DNA from 3 places in the Erwinia sp. BNK-24-b genome. Region 2 is predicted to be linked to each of the others. Evidence: predicted binding sites of a transcription regulator. Region 2 holds the regulator's gene; each other region holds the start of a gene.
What was found. The regulator LexA, encoded in region 2, represses DNA repair genes until DNA is damaged. The targets are predictions, from matches to a motif close to TNCTGTATGTACATACAGNA.

Region 1 (6,435 bases), 1.2 Mb from region 2:
TTTCAGCCAGCTGCCGATATAGGTTTCGGTTAATCCCTGCGTTTCCGGACGCGGCGGTACCGGATACATTTCGGCGGTATCAATCAGATTAATGCCGGAACGCAGCGCTAAATCGAGCTGGGCATGCGCATCGGCTTCGCTGTTCTGCTCGCCAAAGGTCATGGTGCCTAATCCCAGGCTGCTGACTTCCAGCGTACTGTGGGGAATACGATGATAATGCATTTGCCGGCTTCCTTTTTCATTATTAAGAACCGGCCCGGCGCCACAATGGCAGGTTACCAGCGCCAGATCCGGCTTTTGACTATAACCGTCGGGCACAGCAGGGGGAAGAGCAGATTTATCGGGAAGTGCGGTAAGCCACCTGGTTGACACGCTCAGGTGGCGAGATAGGGTTTAACGTTCGACAATCGAGGAAACCTCGTCGCCGTTAATCTGGAGTTCATGGCCGGAGCGGTCAGTATATTTAACCAGGCCGGTATCCGCGTCGATTTCCGGTTTACCCTGGGTCATAATCATTTTCCCATCTTTGGTCGCCATAACATAATCGCTGCTGCAACCGCCCAATAGCGTAGCCAGCATCAATACGGCTGCGCCTGACATCAACTTCATAATTCGCTCCCTTAGCCTGAAAATATCTCCCGATAGTAATAGCTTATTTTAGAGAAAGCGTTAACCGCAGAACTCCGAAAAGCGTGGTGTAGCACGACAAACTATTGACTTTGATCGTGAAATCGTCAGGAAAGAGACCGACCGGCGATGCCGGTCAGCTCAGATCAGGCGTGGTTTTTTTTGCTGCGCAGCAGATTGAGGCACTCTACGGCCATAGAGAAAAACATGGCGAAATAGATATAACCTTTTGGCACGTGGATATTGAAACTTTCCAGAATAAGGGTAAAACCTACCAGGATCAGAAAAGAGAGCGCCAGCATTTTGACCGAAGGATGACGCTCAACAAATTCGCCAATAACGCGGGCGGCAAACATCATCACGCCAACCGCAATCACTACGGCCGCCATCATAATAATCAAATGATCGGAAAGTCCTACAGCGGTGATAACGGAATCCAGGCTAAAAATAATGTCGAGCAGCATAATCTGCACGATGGCCCCGATAAAAGAGTGCACGTTAGTCTTGTGCTCCTCTTCGTTGCCTTCAATCGTTTCGTGGATCTCCTGACTTGATTTCCATAACAGGAAAAGCCCGCCAAACAGCAAAATCAAATCCCGTGCGGAAAAATCGTGATCCATCAGGGTAAACAGCGGGGTTGTCAGGCGAATAACCCAGGCGATAGAAGCCAGCAGGCCCAGACGCATCAGCATGGCGCCCGCAAGGCCCACACGGCGCGCGGCATTCTGTTGCTGCTTAGGGAGCTTAGCTACCACCAGAGAAAGAAAGATAATGTTATCAATACCCAGGACGATTTCCAGAATCGTCAGCGTACCCAGTGCCAGCCAGGCGTTGGGATCGGCAATCCAGTCAAACATACAAACGTCGCATCCTAAACGAAAGTTAAACGAAGAGTATACTCATCCGAATGCCAGTCAGCTAAAGCTTTACAGTAAAAAATGGCGGGCAAGAAGCGGGGCGGTAAAGGTCTTCTTCAGATAGAAGCCTCTCGGCAGCGTCATTATCGGCTGGCCATTTTCACCAATGCCTTCCGTCAGCGCTTTGCTGTTGGCCGCTTTAGGACGGATTTGCAGTACTTCACCGTGGCGCGCGGTGATACGCTCTACCTGACCCAGCACGATCATATCCATCAGCTCTTCCCAGTCACGCCGCAGCAAGGTTTCCTCTTCCTGATTCGGGCTCCAGAGAAGCGGCGCGCCGACGCGGCGTTCTGCCAGCGGGATCGCTCTGTCGCCTTCAACCGGCATCCATAATACTCTGGCCAGCTTATGGCGCACGTGGCTGGTTTCCCAGACCAGGCCGCTGTTGCCGGTCAATGGGGCAACACAGACAAAGGTTGTTTCCAGCGGGCGGCCCTGTACATCAATCGGGATGGTTTTCAGTTCCACGCCAATATCCGCAAAGTCCTGCTCGGGCTTGCTGCCTGCGCTTGCACCCAGATAGCGCTCCAGCAGCATGCCAACCCACCCTTTGTCCCGACGTAAATCAGCCGGAATAGCCAGGCCGGCATTCAGTGCCAGCTCACCCAGCGTAAAGCCTGCCAGCTGGCGTGCACGCGCAAGCAAAATGGCTTCACTTTCAGGCGGCGGCACGGAAAAAAACGTTGCTGACATAAAGGCTTCTCTGTTGCTCAAAAAATAGACAGTGTTTTTTCCCGCTAAAAAACGCTGAACGGGAAGTGGGGGAAAGCGGAATAATAGCATGATTAATCATGCCTTTTTATTTCCATCCGCCTCTGTTTTGTCCGCGTGCGAAAAGGTTATGCCTGACTGCGCACCGACAATGAACAGGATCTTACACGTAGTTATCCACAGAAAAATGGGATAAGTCGACTTTTATCACAGTACTGTTTCGATTTACAGGCTTGACTCGACCACTTTATCCATTTTTCCCCTTTTTTTGCTTATCATAGCGGCATAACCTGTGGATAAAAAAGGCGATGCTCGATCTTTCGCCAGTGCCTTAGCAGCCCGGTATGACACTAAGATTAAAGCGTTAAAACCCGCCGCCGACGTCAGGTAAATTCCAATGCTTATAATCAGTTAACCACTATACTGATAGCGCGTGTATCGGCCGTCTGGAAAGTTTTCCCCAAACGTTAAGAGAGTTCTGCACAAAGATATCCACAGAAAAGGTGAATAAAATCGGGTAAAAAAGGCGGATTCTGTTTATAACTCGGGAAATGTTCGTAAGTTATCCCGCGAATGCCGCCCCACAGGGGGAAAAAGCAGTGGTTTACCGCCTGTAAGGAGTATGAAACAATCAGAACATCCGAGTTTTAAGTTTGAGGTAGTCCAGTGATCGATGATGATGGCTACCGCCCGAATGTTGGTATCGTAATTTGTAACAGGCAGGGACAAGTGTTGTGGGCCAGACGCTATGGCCAACACTCCTGGCAGTTTCCCCAGGGAGGGATAAATCCTGGAGAAACGGCAGAACAGGCGATGTATCGAGAACTCTTTGAGGAAGTTGGTTTACACCGCAAAGATGTGCGCATCCTTGCCTCTACCCGAAACTGGTTACGCTATAAGTTGCCAAAACGTTTGGTGCGTTGGGACACAAAGCCGGTTTGTATCGGCCAGAAACAGAAGTGGTTTCTTCTGCAATTATTGTGCAATGACGCGGATATCAATATGCAAACCAGCAGCACGCCAGAGTTCGACGGCTGGCGCTGGGTAAGCTTCTGGTATCCTGTACGCCAGGTGGTCTCTTTTAAACGCGACGTCTATCGGCGAGTGATGAAAGAGTTTGCTGGCGTGGTAATGCCGCTGCAGGAGAACGCCGTACCGCGAACTACGCCTTATCGACGGAAGAGAGGGTAAGCCACTTAAAATATGCTTACACAGCTGCGCGAGATAGTTGAAAAAGTGGCAGGAGCGCCCCGGCTGACCGAGGCGCTCGATATTCTGGTCAGCGAAATTTGCCTGGCAATGGATACCGAAGTCTGTTCGGTTTATCTGGCCGACCACGACCGCCGCTGCTATTACCTGATGGCAACGCGTGGGCTAAAAAAACCGCGTGGCCGCACCGTTGCGCTGGCCTTTGACGAAGGGATCGTCGGGCTGGTCGGTCGGCTGGCCGAGCCTATCAACCTGGCGGATGCGCAGAGTCATCCCAGCTTTAAATATATTCCTTCCGTAAAAGAAGAGCGTTTCCGCTCTTTCCTCGGCGTGCCGATTATCAGCCGTCGCCAGCTGTTGGGCGTGCTGGTGGTGCAGCAGCGCGAACATCGCCAGTTCGATGAAAGCGAAGAGTCTTTCCTCGTTACGCTGGCTACGCAGATGGCCACCATTCTTTCCCAGTCGCAGCTGAATGCGCTGTTTGGACAATATCGACAGACCCGCGTGCGTGCGCTGGCTGCCGCGCCGGGCGTGGCGGTGGCAAAGGGCTGGGTAGAAAGCAATCAGCCTTCGCTGGAAAACGTCTCGGCGGCCTCCACGCTGGACGCGGTGCGCGAGCGGGAAAGGCTGTCGGTGGCAATGGATGAAGCCTCTGGCGAGTTTCGGCGCTACAGCAAACGCTTTACCTCCAGCGTGCATAAAGAAAGTGCGGCCATCTTCGACCTCTATTCGCACCTGCTGAGCGACAACCGCCTGAAGAAAGACCTTTATGCGGAGATCGATAATGGCTCGGTCGCAGAGTGGGCGGTTAAAAAGGTTATTGAGAAGTTCGCCGCGCAGTTCGCCAGCTTACAGGATAGCTATCTGCGCGAGCGGGCCGGTGATTTGCGCGCGCTGGGCCAGCGTCTGCTGTTCCATCTTGACGATACGATGCAGGGCACTAACACGTGGCCCGCGCGCTTTGTGCTGGTTGCCGATGAGCTAAGCGCGACCACGCTTGCCGAGCTGCCGCACGAGCGGCTAGCTGGCGTAGTGGTCAGAGACGGTGCGGCCAACTCGCACGCGGCCATTATGGTGCGCGCAATGGGCATCCCAACGGTGATGGGTGCCGATATCCAGCCGGAAGTGCTGAACGGTAGACTGCTGATTGTCGATGGCTATCGCGGCGAGCTGCTGGTCGATCCCGAACCGGTGCTGGTGCAGGAGTACCAGCGGCTTATCACCGAGGAAAATGAGCTAAGCAAGCTGGCGGAGGACGTGGTTGAGCGACCGGCGGCGCTGAAGTCTGGCGAGCCGATAAAGGTCATGCTCAACGCCGGTCTTAGCGCAGAGCACGAGCAGGCGCTGGGTAGCCGCGTGGATGGCGTCGGGCTTTACCGCACGGAAATTCCGTTTATGTTACAAAACGGTTTCCCCTCGGAAGAAGAGCAGGTGGCGCAATATCAGGGCATGCTACAGCTGTTTCTGGAAAAGCCGGTAACGCTGCGTACGCTGGATGTCGGTGCGGACAAGCAGCTGCCTTATATGCCCATCAGCGAAGAAAACCCTTGCCTGGGCTGGCGCGGGATCCGCCTGACGCTGGATCAGCCGGAAATTTTTCTGGTACAAGTTCGTGCAATGCTGCGCGCCAACGTCGCCAGCGATAACCTCAGCATCCTGCTGCCAATGATCACCAGCATCGATGAAATTGATGAAGCGCTCAAACTGATCGAGCGTGCCGGAAAAGAAGTAGAGGAGATGCTGGGTTACGGCATCCCGAAACCGCGTATCGGCGTCATGATTGAAGTGCCTTCAATGATTTTTATGATCGGCCATCTGGCGAAGCGGGTCGACTTTGTCTCGGTTGGCACCAACGATCTGACGCAGTATCTGCTGGCTGTCGATCGTAATAACACGCGTGTCGCTAACCTGTACGACAGTCTGCATCCCGCTATGCTGCGGGCGCTAAAAACCATTGCAGAAGAGGCGAAGCAGGCCGGAATTGAGCTGTGCCTGTGCGGCGAAATGGCAGGCGATTCCAGCTGCGTCGCGCTGTTGATAGGGCTTGGCTATCATCACCTGAGCATGAACGGCCGTAACGTCGCGCGGGTCAAGTATCTGCTGCACCACATTGATTACGAAGAAGCGCAAAAGCTGGCGGAAGCGGGCTTGCAGGCGCAGCAGGCAACCGAGGTGCGCCATCTGGTCGCCACGTTTATGGAAAGACGCGGCCTGGGCGGGCTGATCCGTGGCGGACGCTAGCCATTAAAGTTTACAGTTACCCGGGCCGCCTTTTATGCGGCCTGTGCTATGATGCGCGCCTCTGTACGGCGCCACGCGCGCTCTGGTTTATTCATTCCGTCACCTGAAATCAGGGACTTTACATAATGGTGAAAGATGACTAACGGCTATCTGGCTTTCCCCCAATTTGATCCGGTAATTTTCTCCGTCGGGCCGCTCGCTCTGCACTGGTATGGACTGATGTACCTCGTTGGTTTCATTTTCGCCATGTGGCTGGCAGTGCGTCGTGCCAACAAGCCCGGCAGCGGCTGGACAAAAGATGAGGTTGAAAACCTGCTGTACGCCGGTTTTCTGGGCGTCTTCCTCGGTGGCCGTATCGGCTATGTGCTGTTTTATAACCTGCCGCTGTTTCTGGATAATCCGCTTTATCTGTTTAAGGTCTGGGACGGCGGTATGTCGTTCCACGGTGGCCTGATTGGGGTTATCTGCGTGATGCTGTGGTTTGCGCATCGCACTAAACGCAACTTCTTCCAGGTTTCCGATTTTATTGCGCCGTTAATCCCGTTTGGGCTGGGCGCAGGCCGTCTGGGCAACTTTATCAATGGTGAACTGTGGGGACGCGTCGCGCCGGATTTGTCGTGGGCCATGCTGTTTCCTGGCTCCCGTAGCGAAGACGTTGCGCTGGTAGCAACCCATCCGGAATGGCAATCTTTGCTGGCTACCTACGGCGTGCTGCCGCGTCATCCTT
Region 2 (6,435 bases):
TAAACAGTCCTGAAAAAATCCTGTCGCAGGCAGAGTCTATCTGCCAGCAGCGCAACGTCAGGCTGACGCCTCAGCGTCTGGAAGTGCTACGGCTAATGAGCCAGCATCACGGCGCAATCAGCGCTTACGATCTGCTGGACCTGCTACGCGCAAGCGAACCACAGGCCAAGCCGCCGACGATTTATCGCGCGCTGGATTTTTTGCTGGAGCAGGGGTTCGTGCATCGGGTGGAGTCGACCAACAGCTATGTGGTATGCCATCACTTTGAAGAGCCTTCACATACCTCGGCGATGCTAATCTGCGACCGCTGCGGGGCCGTGACTGAACAACATGCCGAAGGCGTAGAGGCTATTTTGAAGTCACTGGCAAAAAGCACGGGTTTTGCGCTGACCAATAGCGTTATTGAAGCACACGGTTTGTGCCTTAATTGCGTTGAAGTTGAAGCCTGCCAGCACCAGGATGAGTGCCAGCACGATCACACGGTTGTTGCCAAAAAGCGTGGCCGCTAAGTAGCTAACCCTTCAAATATATTTAAGCCATGTCTGACCAGTGTCAATGACGTGCCAAAGGCCATAAACAAACAAGGGCGGTGCCGTAAGCACCACCCTTGTTAAGCAGACTGATTATTTAGCCTGCCAGCGACTTACTTAACATCCTCAGAAGCGATGTTTATTCGTCGTTTCCCAGTCACCGAGTTCTTTTTCGGCCTGGTCTTTAGTGTAGCCATAGCGTTCCTGGATTTTACCTACCAGCTGATCGCGTTTGCCTTCAACGATGGTCATATCATCGTCGGTCAGCTTGCCCCACTTCTCTTTCACTTTACCTTTTAACTGCTTCCAGTTACCGCCGGCTTCGTCTTTATTCATCTTGTCTCTCCTTAACTTAGAACCTTAGGTGATAACAGCTTATCGTTACAGCAAAACGGCTGACAGCAACATAAAACGCTGCCTAAATGCTTAACGTACTAATAATTGTAGTAGATGATGGCGGTTTTGCATGGCGACCAGCAAAAAAAAGCGAAGCGGTGTGAAAGCAAAGGTAACAAGCCTGTACGACGTGCGGAGACAGTAGCCATTAAGAAAGACGGCAGTAGCAGTAGCAGTAGCAGTAGCAGTAGCAGTAGCAGTAGCAGTAGCAGTAGCAGTAGCAGTAGCAGTAGCAGTAGCAGTAGCAGTAGCAGTAGCAGTAGCAGTAGCAGTAGCAGTACAGCAAACACGGGGAAGGCAGTCACGGTCAAATGCCGTGTTAAAAGAAAGGAAAATCTGTGCTGCTAAGAGAAGATCTGAAACTCAGGAAAGCCGCAACGCGCCGTTATAGAAACGACGCGTGGAGAAATCACCAGAAGCGGTGGCTCAGAGCCAGTTACCGTTACGTATCACGCCAACCGCCAGGCCTTCAATTGAAAAGGTTTGCTGACGCAGGTCAACCACAATAGGCTGGAACTCGTTGTTTTCCGGCAGTAAATGAACGATGTTACCCTGCTTTTTCAGTCGCTTGACGGTAACTTCGTCATCAATACGCGCAACCACTACCTGACCGTTACGCACGTCCTGCGTTTTATGTACGGCCAACAGATCGCCATCCATAATACCGATGTCTTTCATCGACATGCCGCTAACGCGCAGCAGGAAATCGGCACCCGGCTTGAATAAATCCGGATCGACCTGGTAATGTCCTTCAATGTGCTGTTCCGCCAGCAGCGGTTCGCCCGCAGCCACACGGCCAATCAGCGGCAGGCCGTCTTCGTCTTCCATCATCAGGCGAATACCGCGTGATGCACCGGAAACGATTTCGATAACGCCCTTGCGCGCCAGCGCTTTAAGGTGCTCTTCAGCCGCATTCGGGGAACGGAAACCGAGCTGCGTAGCGATCTCTGCCCGCGTCGGCGGCATGCCGGTTTGGTTAATATGCTGGCGAATCAGGTCATAAACCTGTTGCTGCCTTGCCGTTAGTGCTTTCATCCCGCCCCCTGGTTGTTTATACAGTCACTTGTAAGTATATACAGGTATTTCGCCGTTGAAAACCTTAAGCTGTGCAAAAAACGACAATTACTTTACGGGCGTTCAGCGTGAAAGCAATATGCTCAGCCAGACGAAAACGGCCAGCAAGATAGCCAGCAGCACCGCCGCCGACCCCATATCCTTGGCGCGTCCGGACAGCTCGTGAAACTCGTTGCCCAACCTGTCGACCACGGCTTCAATGGCGCTGTTAAGCACTTCGACGATAATCACCAGCGCGACGGACCCGATCATCATGACTCTTGCCAGTACGCTGACGTCCAGCCAGCAGGCGATAATGACCGCAATCACTGCTGCCACCAGCTCCTGGCGAAAAGCGGCTTCATGCTGCCATGCCGCTCGTAATCCTTTCCACGAATAACCGGCAGCTTTGATAATCCGCGTGATACCGACGGCGTTATTTGTCATATCAAGGGAACCCTTTGTAATGTTTAACGTCAATGTCAGGGTAGCGCACATTTTGTAACATCACAGATCTCATGCAAGGATTCTGGTATGCTTGCGGCGCTTTGCTAACGAGAGGCTTCATGTTGTCTATGTCAGGTTGGCGTAAATTATATTATAAATTGTTGAATTTACCGGTAAAAATGCTGGTAAAGAGTAAGGCGATCCCCGCCGAGCCGGTCGCTGAACTGGGGCTCGATACGTCGCGCCCTATTATGTATGTACTACCGTATGATTCAAAGGCCGATCTGCTGGCGTTGCGCGAGCAGTGCCGCAAAGAAGATCTTCCCGATCCCTTAGATCCGCTGGAAATCGACGGTACGCTGCTGCCGCGTTACGTGTTTATCCACGATGGCCCGCGCGTGTTTCCTTACTATGCGCCGAATCTGGAATCCGTTAAAACGTTCCATGACTATCTGGATTTGCACCGTAGTCATCCTCTGCTTGATGTGCAGATGGTACCCGTTGCGGTGATGTTTGGCCGCGCACCAGGCCGCGAAGTTCAGGGCGAAAGCCAGCCGCATCTGCGCGTATTAAACGGTATCCAGAAGTTTATCGCCGTCCTGTGGCTGGGACGCGACAGCTTTGTGCGCTTTTCACCGATGGTGTCACTACGCCGGATGGCAACAGAGCACGGCACGGATAAAACTATCGCCCAGAAGCTGGCACGCGTAGCCAGAATGCATTTTGCCCGCCAGCGCCTGGCGGCGATTGGCCCGCGCCTGCCCGTTCGTCAGGATTTGTTCAATAAGCTGTTGCAGTCTAAAGCGATTGCAAAAGCCGTTGAGGATGAAGCGCGCAGCAAGAAAATCTCCCATGAAAAAGCGCAGCAGAATGCCGTTGAGCTGATGGAAGAAGTGGCGGCTGATTTCTCCTACGAGGCGATTCGTCTGACCGACAGAATTATGGGCTGGACGTGGAGCAAGCTCTATCAGGGCATTAACGTTAACGGCGGCGAACGCGTGCGGCAGCTGGCACAGGACGGACACGAGATTGTCTATGTACCGTGCCATCGCAGCCACATGGACTATTTGCTGCTCTCCTACGTGCTCTATCACCAGGGGCTGGTGCCGCCGCATATTGCCGCCGGTATCAACCTGAATTTCTGGCCAGCCGGCCCGATTTTCCGTCGTCTGGGCGCGTTCTTTATTCGTCGTACCTTTAAAGGCAACAAGCTTTACTCCACCGTATTTCGCGAATACCTGGGCGAGCTGTTTACCCGAGGCTATTCAGTAGAATACTTTGTGGAAGGCGGTCGCTCACGTACGGGCCGCCTGCTTGATCCGAAAACCGGCACGCTGTCGATGACTATCCAGGCGATGCTGCGCGGCGGTAACCGTCCGATTACGTTAGTGCCTATCTACATTGGCTACGAGCACGTAATGGAAGTGGGCACCTATGCGAAGGAGCTGCGCGGCGCAACTAAAGAGAAAGAAGGCTTTATGCAGATGGTGCGCGGCTTGCGCAAGCTGCGTAATCTCGGCCAGGGTTATGTAAACTTTGGCGAACCGCTGCCGCTGGTTACTTACCTTAATAAACATGTGCCCGAATGGCGTGATTCTATCGATCCGATCGAGTCCCAGCGCCCGGCCTGGCTGACGCCTGCGGTAAACGATATCGCCCAGCGCGTAATGGTGCGGATCAATAACGCGGGTGCGGCTAACGCCATGAACCTGTGCGTTACTGCCCTGCTGGCTTCTCGTCAGCGCTCGCTGACCCGCGAGCAGCTGGTCGAACAGCTTGACTGCTATATTCAGCTGCTGCGCAACGTCCCTTATTCGCCAGATTCGACCGTGCCGGACATGACGCCGGATGCGCTGCTGGATCATGCGTTAAGCATGAATAAGTTTGAAATCGAGCAGGATAATATCGGCGAGATCATTGTACTGCCGCGCGAGCAGGCGGTACTGATGACCTATTACCGCAACAACGTTCATCACATGCTGGTAATGCCTTCCGTGATTGCGGTGATCCTGATGCAGCATCAGGAGCTGACGCGCGCCGAGCTGCTGCGCCAGGTTAGCGTGATTTATCCAATGCTGAAGAGCGAGCTGTTCCTGCACTGGGAAAAAGACGAGCTGCCGGGCGTGCTGGATTTGCTGGTCAGCGAAATGGCCCGTCAGGGCTTGCTGACCGCCGACGAGCACACGCAAACGCTGCGCCTTAGCCCTGCCCGTTTCCATACGCTGCAGCTGCTGGCGGCTGGTGTGCGTGAGACATTGCAGCGTTATGCCATCACCTTCTCTATTCTTAGTGCCAATCCGTCGATTAATCGCGGTACGCTGGAGAAAGAGAGCCGGACGATGGCGCAGCGTCTTTCCGTGCTGCACGGCATCAACGCACCGGAGTTCTTTGATAAGGCTGTGTTTTCAACACTGGTGCTAACGCTGCGCGATCAAGGCTATATCAGCGATAGCGGCGATGCGCATTATGAGCAAACGCATAAGGTTTATCAGATGCTGGCTGATTTGATCAGCCAGGAAGTGCGGATGACGATTGAAAGCGCGCTGACCCACGGATAAGTTCAGCGATAAAAAAAGGCCAGCGAGATGCTGGCCTTTTTTATTTCATCAACACTATCAAAAAGGCGCGCAGCTCAGCGCGATACCCACGAAAAGTATCAGCCCTACATAGTTATTATTCAGGAACGCTTTAAAGCAGGCATCTCGATCGCGGGCGCTAATCAGCTTTTGCTGATAAATAAACAGCGCGCAGGCTGCTGCCAGCGAACAGTAAAACGGCATGCCCAGTTGCATCAGCTGACCGATAGCCACCAGCAGTACCAGCGTAACCAGCTGCAATAACCCGATAATCAGCTTGTCAAAACGGCCAAAGAGTATTGCCGTCGACTTCACGCCGATCTTCAGGTCATCATCTCTGTCCACCATCGCGTATTGCGTATCGTACGCCACCGTCCAGCAGATATTAGCGAAGAACAGCAGCCAGCAGGTTAGCGGCACCGTTTCGCTAACGGCGGCCCATCCCATTGGAATTGCCCAGCCAAACGCCGCACCCAGCACTACCTGCGGCAGATGGGTATAGCGTTTCATAAAGGGATAAATCCACGCCAGCGCCAGGCCGCCAAATGACAGCAGAATCGTCATCAGGTTCATGGTCAGCACCAGGCAAAACGACACCAGCACCAGCCCGCCGAACAATAATTTGGCTTCGGTCGAGGTTACCGCGCCGCTTGGCAACGGGCGGGCGCGAGTGCGCTTTACATGACCGTCAATTTTGCGGTCGGCAAAATCGTTTACCACGCAGCCCGCCGCGCGCATAAAAAAGACGCCCAGCACAAATACAATCAGCACGTTGAAAGGCGGAATACGCAAACCAGCCAGCCACAGTGCCCAAAAAGTGGGCCACAGCAACAGCAGCGATCCAATAGGTTTATCGATACGCATCAGGCGGCTATAGGCCTGAAGCTTACTTGTCTGCAGAGATTTCTCCATGCTACATCTTCCTTTCAGCCTGCGCTGACGCGTAAAGCGGCGCGGACGGTAAAAACAGTTCGGTCAGCAGCAGCGGCTTGCCGGAAAGGCGCAGCAGTGAGCGACGTCCCCATAAGTCATCGCTTCTTCCCGGTTCGATAAAATCACGAGTTAGCGTTGAAGAAGCGAAAAGATAGCGACCTAAAGGCTGAGTGCCAAGCTGCTGTAGCTTTTGTTCCGGCCCGTGCAGCGTGGATTCGGGCAACAGCGTGCAGGCGGCCAGCCATGGCTCGTTGTCACCGCACAGCAAAATTTCGCGCAGCCAGTAGCGCGACTCCGCAGGCAGCAGCCCGGCATCGGCACCTGCTTCTTTTGCACTGACAAAGCCTTCACGCAGGATTTTCACCGTCACTTTCTGGCAATGGCGCTCAAAACGGCGGGTCATGGAGTCTTCTTCCATCAGCCAGTCGAGCAGCGGCGCGGTCAGCGCTGGTGCAGAAAGAGGGAGCCACTCAAGGGCGCGCAACTGTGTTAGCGCGGCA
Region 3 (6,435 bases), 1.3 Mb from region 2:
AGCTTCAACCAGCCGTGCCGTTTGCTCAAGCGCAAACATATCTACCGGCTCGGCTTCCGCTGGTGGAGCCGTCAGCAAGTCCAGCGTTGGCAGTGGCGTGGTTGGTTTTTCCAGCGGCTGCTCATGACGCACCAGGAATGGGTGGAACAGGCTATCTTCCACCTTTATTTCTGGCGCAGGCTCCGGCTGCTGTACTGGCTGCTGCCACGAAGGTGCGGCTGGCTGCTCAGGCTCCTGCTGTGGTGCTGGCCGCTGCCATGACGGTGCGGCTGGCTGCTCAGGTTCCTGCTGCGGGGCTGATCGCTGCCACGAAGGTGCGGCTGGCTGCTCAGGTTCCTGCTGCGGGGCTGATCGCTGCCACGATGGTGTAGCTGGCTGCACAGGCTCCTGCTGCGGTGCTGGTCGCTGCCACGAAGGTGCGGCTGGCTGCTCAGGTTCCTGCTGTGGTGCTGGCCGCTGCCATGACGGTGTAGCTGGCTGTACAGGCTCCTGCTGCGGGGCTGATCGCTGCCACGAAGGAGCGGCTGGCTGCTCAGGTTCCTGCTGCTGCGCTGGCTGCTGCCATGATGGTATAGCTGGCTGCTCAGGTTCCTGCTGCGGGGCTGGTCGCTGCCATGATGGTATAGCTGGCTGCTCAGGTTCCTGCTGCGGGGCTGGTCGCTGCCATGATGGTATAGCTGGCTGCTCAGGTTCCTGCTGCGGTGCTGGTCGCTGCCACGACGGTGCTGGTTTGACTGGCTCCGCCGCAGCTGATGACGTAAACGAAGCGCCTTCGACTTTAGCCGCCGCCTCTTCCGCCGGTAAGAAATCAAAAGCACCCGCGGTATTTGCTACCATCGCCGAGGTACTTTGCTGCCCGGCATAGCGCTCGCTCTGCTGCCCGGCAAACTGGCGGGCAAGCTCGGCCTGATGTCGAATTTCTTCCTCATCTTCCGCACTTGCTTCAGCCGCAGCCGGTTCCCCATAGCGAGCCTGTTGTTGAGCATCGAAAGCCTCGCGCAGATGCGTTTCATCCTGCTGCTCTGCTTCAGAATCAACGGCCTGCTGCAGGCGCTGCTCTTCTTCCTTCGCCTTTTCCTCTGCAATACGCTGCGACGGCAGTTTAATACCGTAGGAAGCTAATTCGCGGCGGGTGGGAAGCTTAACGGGATTAGGCCGTGGTAACGCTGGCCCGATTCCTTGCTTCACCTGCGGATTAGTGGTTTCACTGGTAGCGCTGAAGCCAGGCATAAAGGCCGCCGAGGCTACAGCACTCGCTTGCGCTACATTAGCCGCATGCGGTTCTATCTCAGTGGAATGAGTAGCTTGCGGCGTAGAAAAATCAAAAGGTGAAGCCGAGGCTTCCTGCCAGTTACCCATGCGCGGAGCATCATCTTCTTCAGCAACGGGCACGGTTGGTGCAGGCGTCTCTGCCGGCACTTCAAAACGATAAAGTTCCGGGGCTTCGACGGCCGAAAATGCCTGTTCAGTATGCGTGGAGGCGGGAGCAGCTGCCGATGATACCGGGGTTGATGCTGCCAAGGTCGCCGTAGCCGCACCCTGTGCTGCAGCTGTATGGGAAGCTACAGCAGCCGGAGCAGCCGGAGCAGCCGGAGCAGCCGGAGCAGCCGGAGCAGCCGGAGCAGCCGCAGGCTTGCTTAACAGCGGGTCGCTGTCATCATCTTCATAAAAATTTGCTGACTGATTTAATAGCACATCGTCTTCTTCACGACGCGCGCTTTTCTTTAAAACAGGTGCCGGTTCATGTTCTTCGTCATCGTACTCTTCCTGCCAACGCTCTTCATCACGTGAACGGTTGCTGGCAAAGGTCAATACGCCCATGACCGCCGCGCCAATTTTTTCAGCAATGGTCAGCCACGACCAGCCTGTATACAGCGTCACGCCCGCAGCCCAAACGCAAAGCAGCGTTAACGTGCCGCCTGCCGGACTAAACCAGGGGGCCATGGCGTTGCTTAACAGGCTGCCGATAACGCCGCCGGAGGCAAAATACCAGATATCATCAGCATTTAGCGCAGCAAGACCACAAGAAGTGACTACCAGCGCCAGTACGCCAATCAGGCGCAGCGCAACGGCAAAGTAGTCAATATAGTCCTGCGAATGTCGCTGACGAAAGGTAATCCAGCATAGCCCGAGGATAACAGGAGGAATGGCATAGGCCATGACGCCAAAAATGAAAAATAGCGTATCGGCCAGCCACGCGCCCGGACTGCCACCCAGATTGTGGATTGGTTCATGCCAGGCGGTTTGCGACCAGCTGGGATCGGAAGGGTTAAAGCTCAACAACGCTACCATCAGATAGACGGCAAAAAGAGCAACAACGATCAACAATGCTTCCAGCAGCCGACGACTACTGCTTAACGGCTGTAAGGACACTTCTTTATCTTCTGTGTATTCCTGGCTCAAGAGTACTCTCCAGGTGCCTGTAAACTATGGAGGCAACAGCGTCGGGCAAGCCCGACGCTGAACCTGTATGAATTCACAGGAGTGTACCGAAAACTACCAGGTTTTGCACCTGCCCTGTGTTACCGTGTCTTAATGACTAACCGGTTACTTTGTTTCACTTCTTCCATCACGACATAGGTCCGCGTATCGTTTACGCCCGGCAGGCGCAGCAGGGTTTCACCCAGTAATTTACGATAGGCCGACATATCCGGCACGCGCGTTTTCAACAAATAGTCGAAATCGCCTGAAACAAGATGACACTCTTGAGTTTCCTCAAGTTTTTGCACCGCGGCGTTAAATTGCTCAAACACGTCAGGCGCACCACGATTCAGAGTAATCTCAACGAATACCAACAGCGACGCATCCAGATAGTGTGGATTCAGCTGGGCGGTATAGCCAAGGATAAACCCCTGTCTTTCAAGACGACGTACACGCTCAAGGCATGGTGTAGGTGATAAACCTACGCGTTTGGAAAGCTCGACGTTTGAGATGCGTCCATCCTTCTGCAGTTCGTTAAGGATGTTGCGATCGATCCTGTCGAGATCTTTTCCAGGCCGTTTTTTATTGTCTACCATTATTATTGTCTCTCTAAATGCCTTCCCTTGACCTGCCATACCCTGAACAAGGTTACTCCGTTACAGGGCTGTTCTAAGTGAAGTCTGGAGCCTGCTGCGGTTTATCACGCCCATCCGTATGACGCATGTTGTCTGTCCACACCATGCGTCATGACCAATGACAGACTGAGTTCATCCGGCCACGGAGGACAGAGAGAACCTGTCCTGTCAGCCTGAATGCCCTCTGCTTCCTACACTGTTTTCGCAAAAGCGCAGCCGATTGTCAAAGTAAAACAACTAAAATCAGTACAACATGCCAGATGTGACGCTGCGTAACTGTTTTATAATGGAAAATTTACCGTACTGCACCATCTTGCGACCCGGATTGCCCCACTATGGCGCAGCGTTCGGGAGCAAATTGGTTAAACCTTTTACAACCATTGCTAACAAAATCGCAGAATGCTTTTTTTGCCGCGGCAAATTCCCTACAATCAGCAAATGGTTGTCAATTCGAGAGGGTCTCATGAGCAAGGCCAGACACAGTAAATTACTTATTTTAGGTTCCGGTCCCGCAGGTTATACCGCAGCCGTTTATGCGGCACGCGCCAACCTGAATCCAGTGCTGATTACCGGCCTGGAGAAAGGCGGCCAGCTGACCACGACGACAGAAGTAGAAAACTGGCCGGGCGATCCGCACGATCTGACCGGGCCGGGCCTGATGGAACGTATGCACGAACATGCGACAAAATTTAATACCGAAATTATTTTCGATCATATTCACGACGTCGATTTGCAAAACCGCCCTTTCCGCTTGACGGGCGACAGCGGCGAATACACTGCTGACGCATTGATCATCGCAACCGGTGCTTCAGCCCGCTATCTTGGCCTGCCGTCTGAAGAAGAATTTAAAGGCCGTGGCGTTTCAGCCTGTGCGACCTGTGACGGTTTTTTCTACCGTAACCAGAAAGTCGCGGTGATCGGCGGCGGTAATACGGCGGTAGAAGAAGCGCTTTATCTGGCGAACATTGCTGCAGAAGTGCATCTGATTCACCGTCGTGACAACTTCCGGGCAGAAAAGATCCTTATTGACCGGCTGATGGAAAAAGTGCGCAACGGCAACATCGTGCTGCACACTAACCAGACGCTGGATGAAGTCCTGGGCGACCAGATGGGCGTTAGCTCACTGCGTCTACGCTCAACGCTTGATGATTCGCAGAAAGAGCTGAGCGTAGCGGGTCTGTTCGTGGCTATTGGTCACAGCCCAAATACGGCTATTTTTAAAGATCAGCTTGAGCTGGAAAATGGCTATATCAAGGTGCAGTCCGGCCTGCATGGCAACGCTACGCAAACCAGCATTCCTGGCGTCTTCGCTGCAGGTGACGTGATGGACCATATCTATCGCCAGGCGATTACCTCGGCCGGAACAGGCTGTATGGCCGCCCTGGATGCCGAACGCTATCTGGATGGTCTGGTTAAAGAGTCTCAGTAATTTGTTACAAGCCTGATGCTATCTTGCCAGAGGCGACCCCGGACGGGTCGCCTTTTTCATTTCTGCGCGGTACCATTACCGGTAATTTCCCCTGGTAACTGTAAGGCATTCGGCTACTGATTGGCTGAATGTAGAGCATTACGGCAGAGCATGAACAAATTACGGCAGCAAGAATTACTTTTCTGGCTTAGAAAGCAGCGTATTTACGGTCACGGTTGGTTTAAGGTTTCGCTGACGCTGGGCGCGGGTGGCGCTTTGCTGATCCTTTGTCAGGCATGGCTGCTGGCGACGCTGCTACAGTCACTTATTATCGACGGGCTTCCTCGCGAAAGTTTATCGCCTTATTTTATCCTGCTTTTTAGCTGTTTTTTGCTGCGTGCTTTCCTGCTCTGGCTACGCGAAAAAGCCGCGTTTGCCTGCGGTTGTGCAATTCGGCAAAAGCTGCGGCAGCAGGTGCTGAAAAAGCTTGGCGAAGCCGGTCCGGCGATAGTCCAAACCAAAGCAGCCGGAAGCTGGGTAACGCTTTTGCTGGAGCAGATTGAAGACATGCAGGATTACTATTCCCGCTATCTGCCGCAAATGTGGCTGGCCGTGCTAATTCCCTGCCTCATTCTTATTTTCCTTTTCCCGCTCAACTGGATGGCGGCGCTCATATTATTAATTACCGCACCGCTTATTCCCCTGTTTATGGCTTTAGCCGGTATGGGTGCAGCCGACGCGAGCCGACGCAATTTTCAGGCGCTGGCGCGGCTCAGCGGTCATTTTCTCGATCGTCTGCGCGGTCTGGAAACGCTGCGGCTGTTTCACCAGGCTACAGCAGAAAGCCAGCGCATTCGCGAAGCCTCCGCCACATTTCGCCAGCGCACTATGGAAGTGCTGCGGCTAGCCTTTCTTTCCTCTGCCGTTCTGGAGTTTTTCGCCGCTGTTTCGATAGCCGTTATTGCCGTTTATTTCGGCTTCTCTTACCTCGGCGAGCTAAATTTTGGACACTATGGCGCTGGCGTCACGCTGTTTGCCGGTTTTCTTTCGTTGATACTTGCACCAGAGTTCTTTCAACCGCTCAGGGAATTAGGATCTTTTTACCATGCGAAAGCACAGGCCGTAGGCGCAGCTGATGCACTGGAAAAATTCCTGACAGCAGAAAGACAACCGCCGGGCGCATTGACGCCCGATTTGAGCCGGGGCATGACGATTACCGCTACGGATCTACGGGTTGTCGCGCCTGACGAGACGGTTCTGGCGGGTCCATTGAATTTTGTTATCGAACCCGGACAGCGCATCATAATTGTTGGGCAAAGCGGCGCGGGTAAAACGTCACTATTTAATGTGCTATCAGGCTATTTGCCCTATCAGGGATCGTTAAAAATCAATGACATTGAATTACGCGAAATCTCGCCCCCCTTCTGGCAGCAGCAGCTTGCGTGGGTCGGGCAAAATCCCCATCTTCCCGCTGCAACACTGCGTGAAAATATCGCGCTGGACGGCAGTAACGACCCGTTAAAACTGGCGCAGGTTTGCAAGCTTGCAGGAATCGAACGTTTTCTTGCCGACCTGCCCGAAGGAATAGAGACGGTTGTGCAGGAACAGGCAGCCAACTTATCCGTGGGCCAGGCACAGCGTATTGCCGTTGCCAGAGCGCTGTACAAATCCTGCCGTTTGCTGCTGCTTGACGAGCCGGGAGCCAGTCTCGACAGCGAAAGCGAACGTTACGTTAATCAGGCTCTTAAAGCCGCCTCCCGTCGTCAAACCACCCTGCTTATTACGCACCGGCTGGATCAGCTGACGCACTGGGACAGGATCTGGCTAATGCACAGTGGCAAAATTTTCCCACAAAAAGATAAAGACCAGCTGCTTTTGCAAAGCGGCATGTTAATAGAAACATTTTTCCAGCCTGCTGGAGAAAACAGATGAAGCTATTACGCCCTTTTTTAGCCCTGTACCGCCTCCATA

Region 1: a site for LexA is predicted at 2,472-2,491, ahead of mutH (DNA mismatch repair endonuclease MutH). Genes of this name have one in related genera too.
Region 3: a site for LexA is predicted at 2,465-2,484, ahead of ACMGGR_RS13870 (DNA translocase FtsK 4TM domain-containing protein). Genes of this name have one in related genera too.

Annotation. Positions count from the first base shown of each region.
Region 1 covers NZ_CP179901.1:721,547-727,981, forward strand. The annotation lists gene ACMGGR_RS03315 (NADP(H)-dependent aldo-keto reductase) at 1-222, opposite strand, end outside; gene ACMGGR_RS03320 (YgdI/YgdR family lipoprotein) at 394-609, opposite strand; gene ACMGGR_RS03325 (TerC family protein) at 774-1,484, opposite strand; gene mutH (DNA mismatch repair endonuclease MutH) at 1,554-2,240, opposite strand; gene rppH (RNA pyrophosphohydrolase) at 2,925-3,449, shown strand; gene ptsP (phosphoenolpyruvate--protein phosphotransferase) at 3,462-5,708, shown strand; gene lgt (prolipoprotein diacylglyceryl transferase) at 5,844-6,435, shown strand, end outside.
Region 2 covers NZ_CP179901.1:4,334,991-4,341,425, forward strand. The annotation lists gene zur (zinc uptake transcriptional repressor Zur) at 1-509, shown strand, start outside; gene ACMGGR_RS20015 (CsbD family protein) at 657-866, opposite strand; gene lexA (transcriptional repressor LexA) at 1,353-1,961, opposite strand; gene ACMGGR_RS20025 (diacylglycerol kinase) at 2,064-2,426, opposite strand; gene plsB (glycerol-3-phosphate 1-O-acyltransferase PlsB) at 2,555-4,984, shown strand; gene ubiA (4-hydroxybenzoate octaprenyltransferase) at 5,042-5,914, opposite strand; gene ubiC (chorismate lyase) at 5,916-6,435, opposite strand, start outside.
Region 3 covers NZ_CP179901.1:3,052,768-3,059,202, forward strand. The annotation lists gene ACMGGR_RS13870 (DNA translocase FtsK 4TM domain-containing protein) at 1-2,403, opposite strand, end outside; gene lrp (leucine-responsive transcriptional regulator Lrp) at 2,523-3,017, opposite strand; gene trxB (thioredoxin-disulfide reductase) at 3,520-4,485, shown strand; gene cydD (heme ABC transporter permease/ATP-binding protein CydD) at 4,636-6,396, shown strand; gene cydC (heme ABC transporter ATP-binding protein/permease CydC) at 6,393-6,435, shown strand, end outside.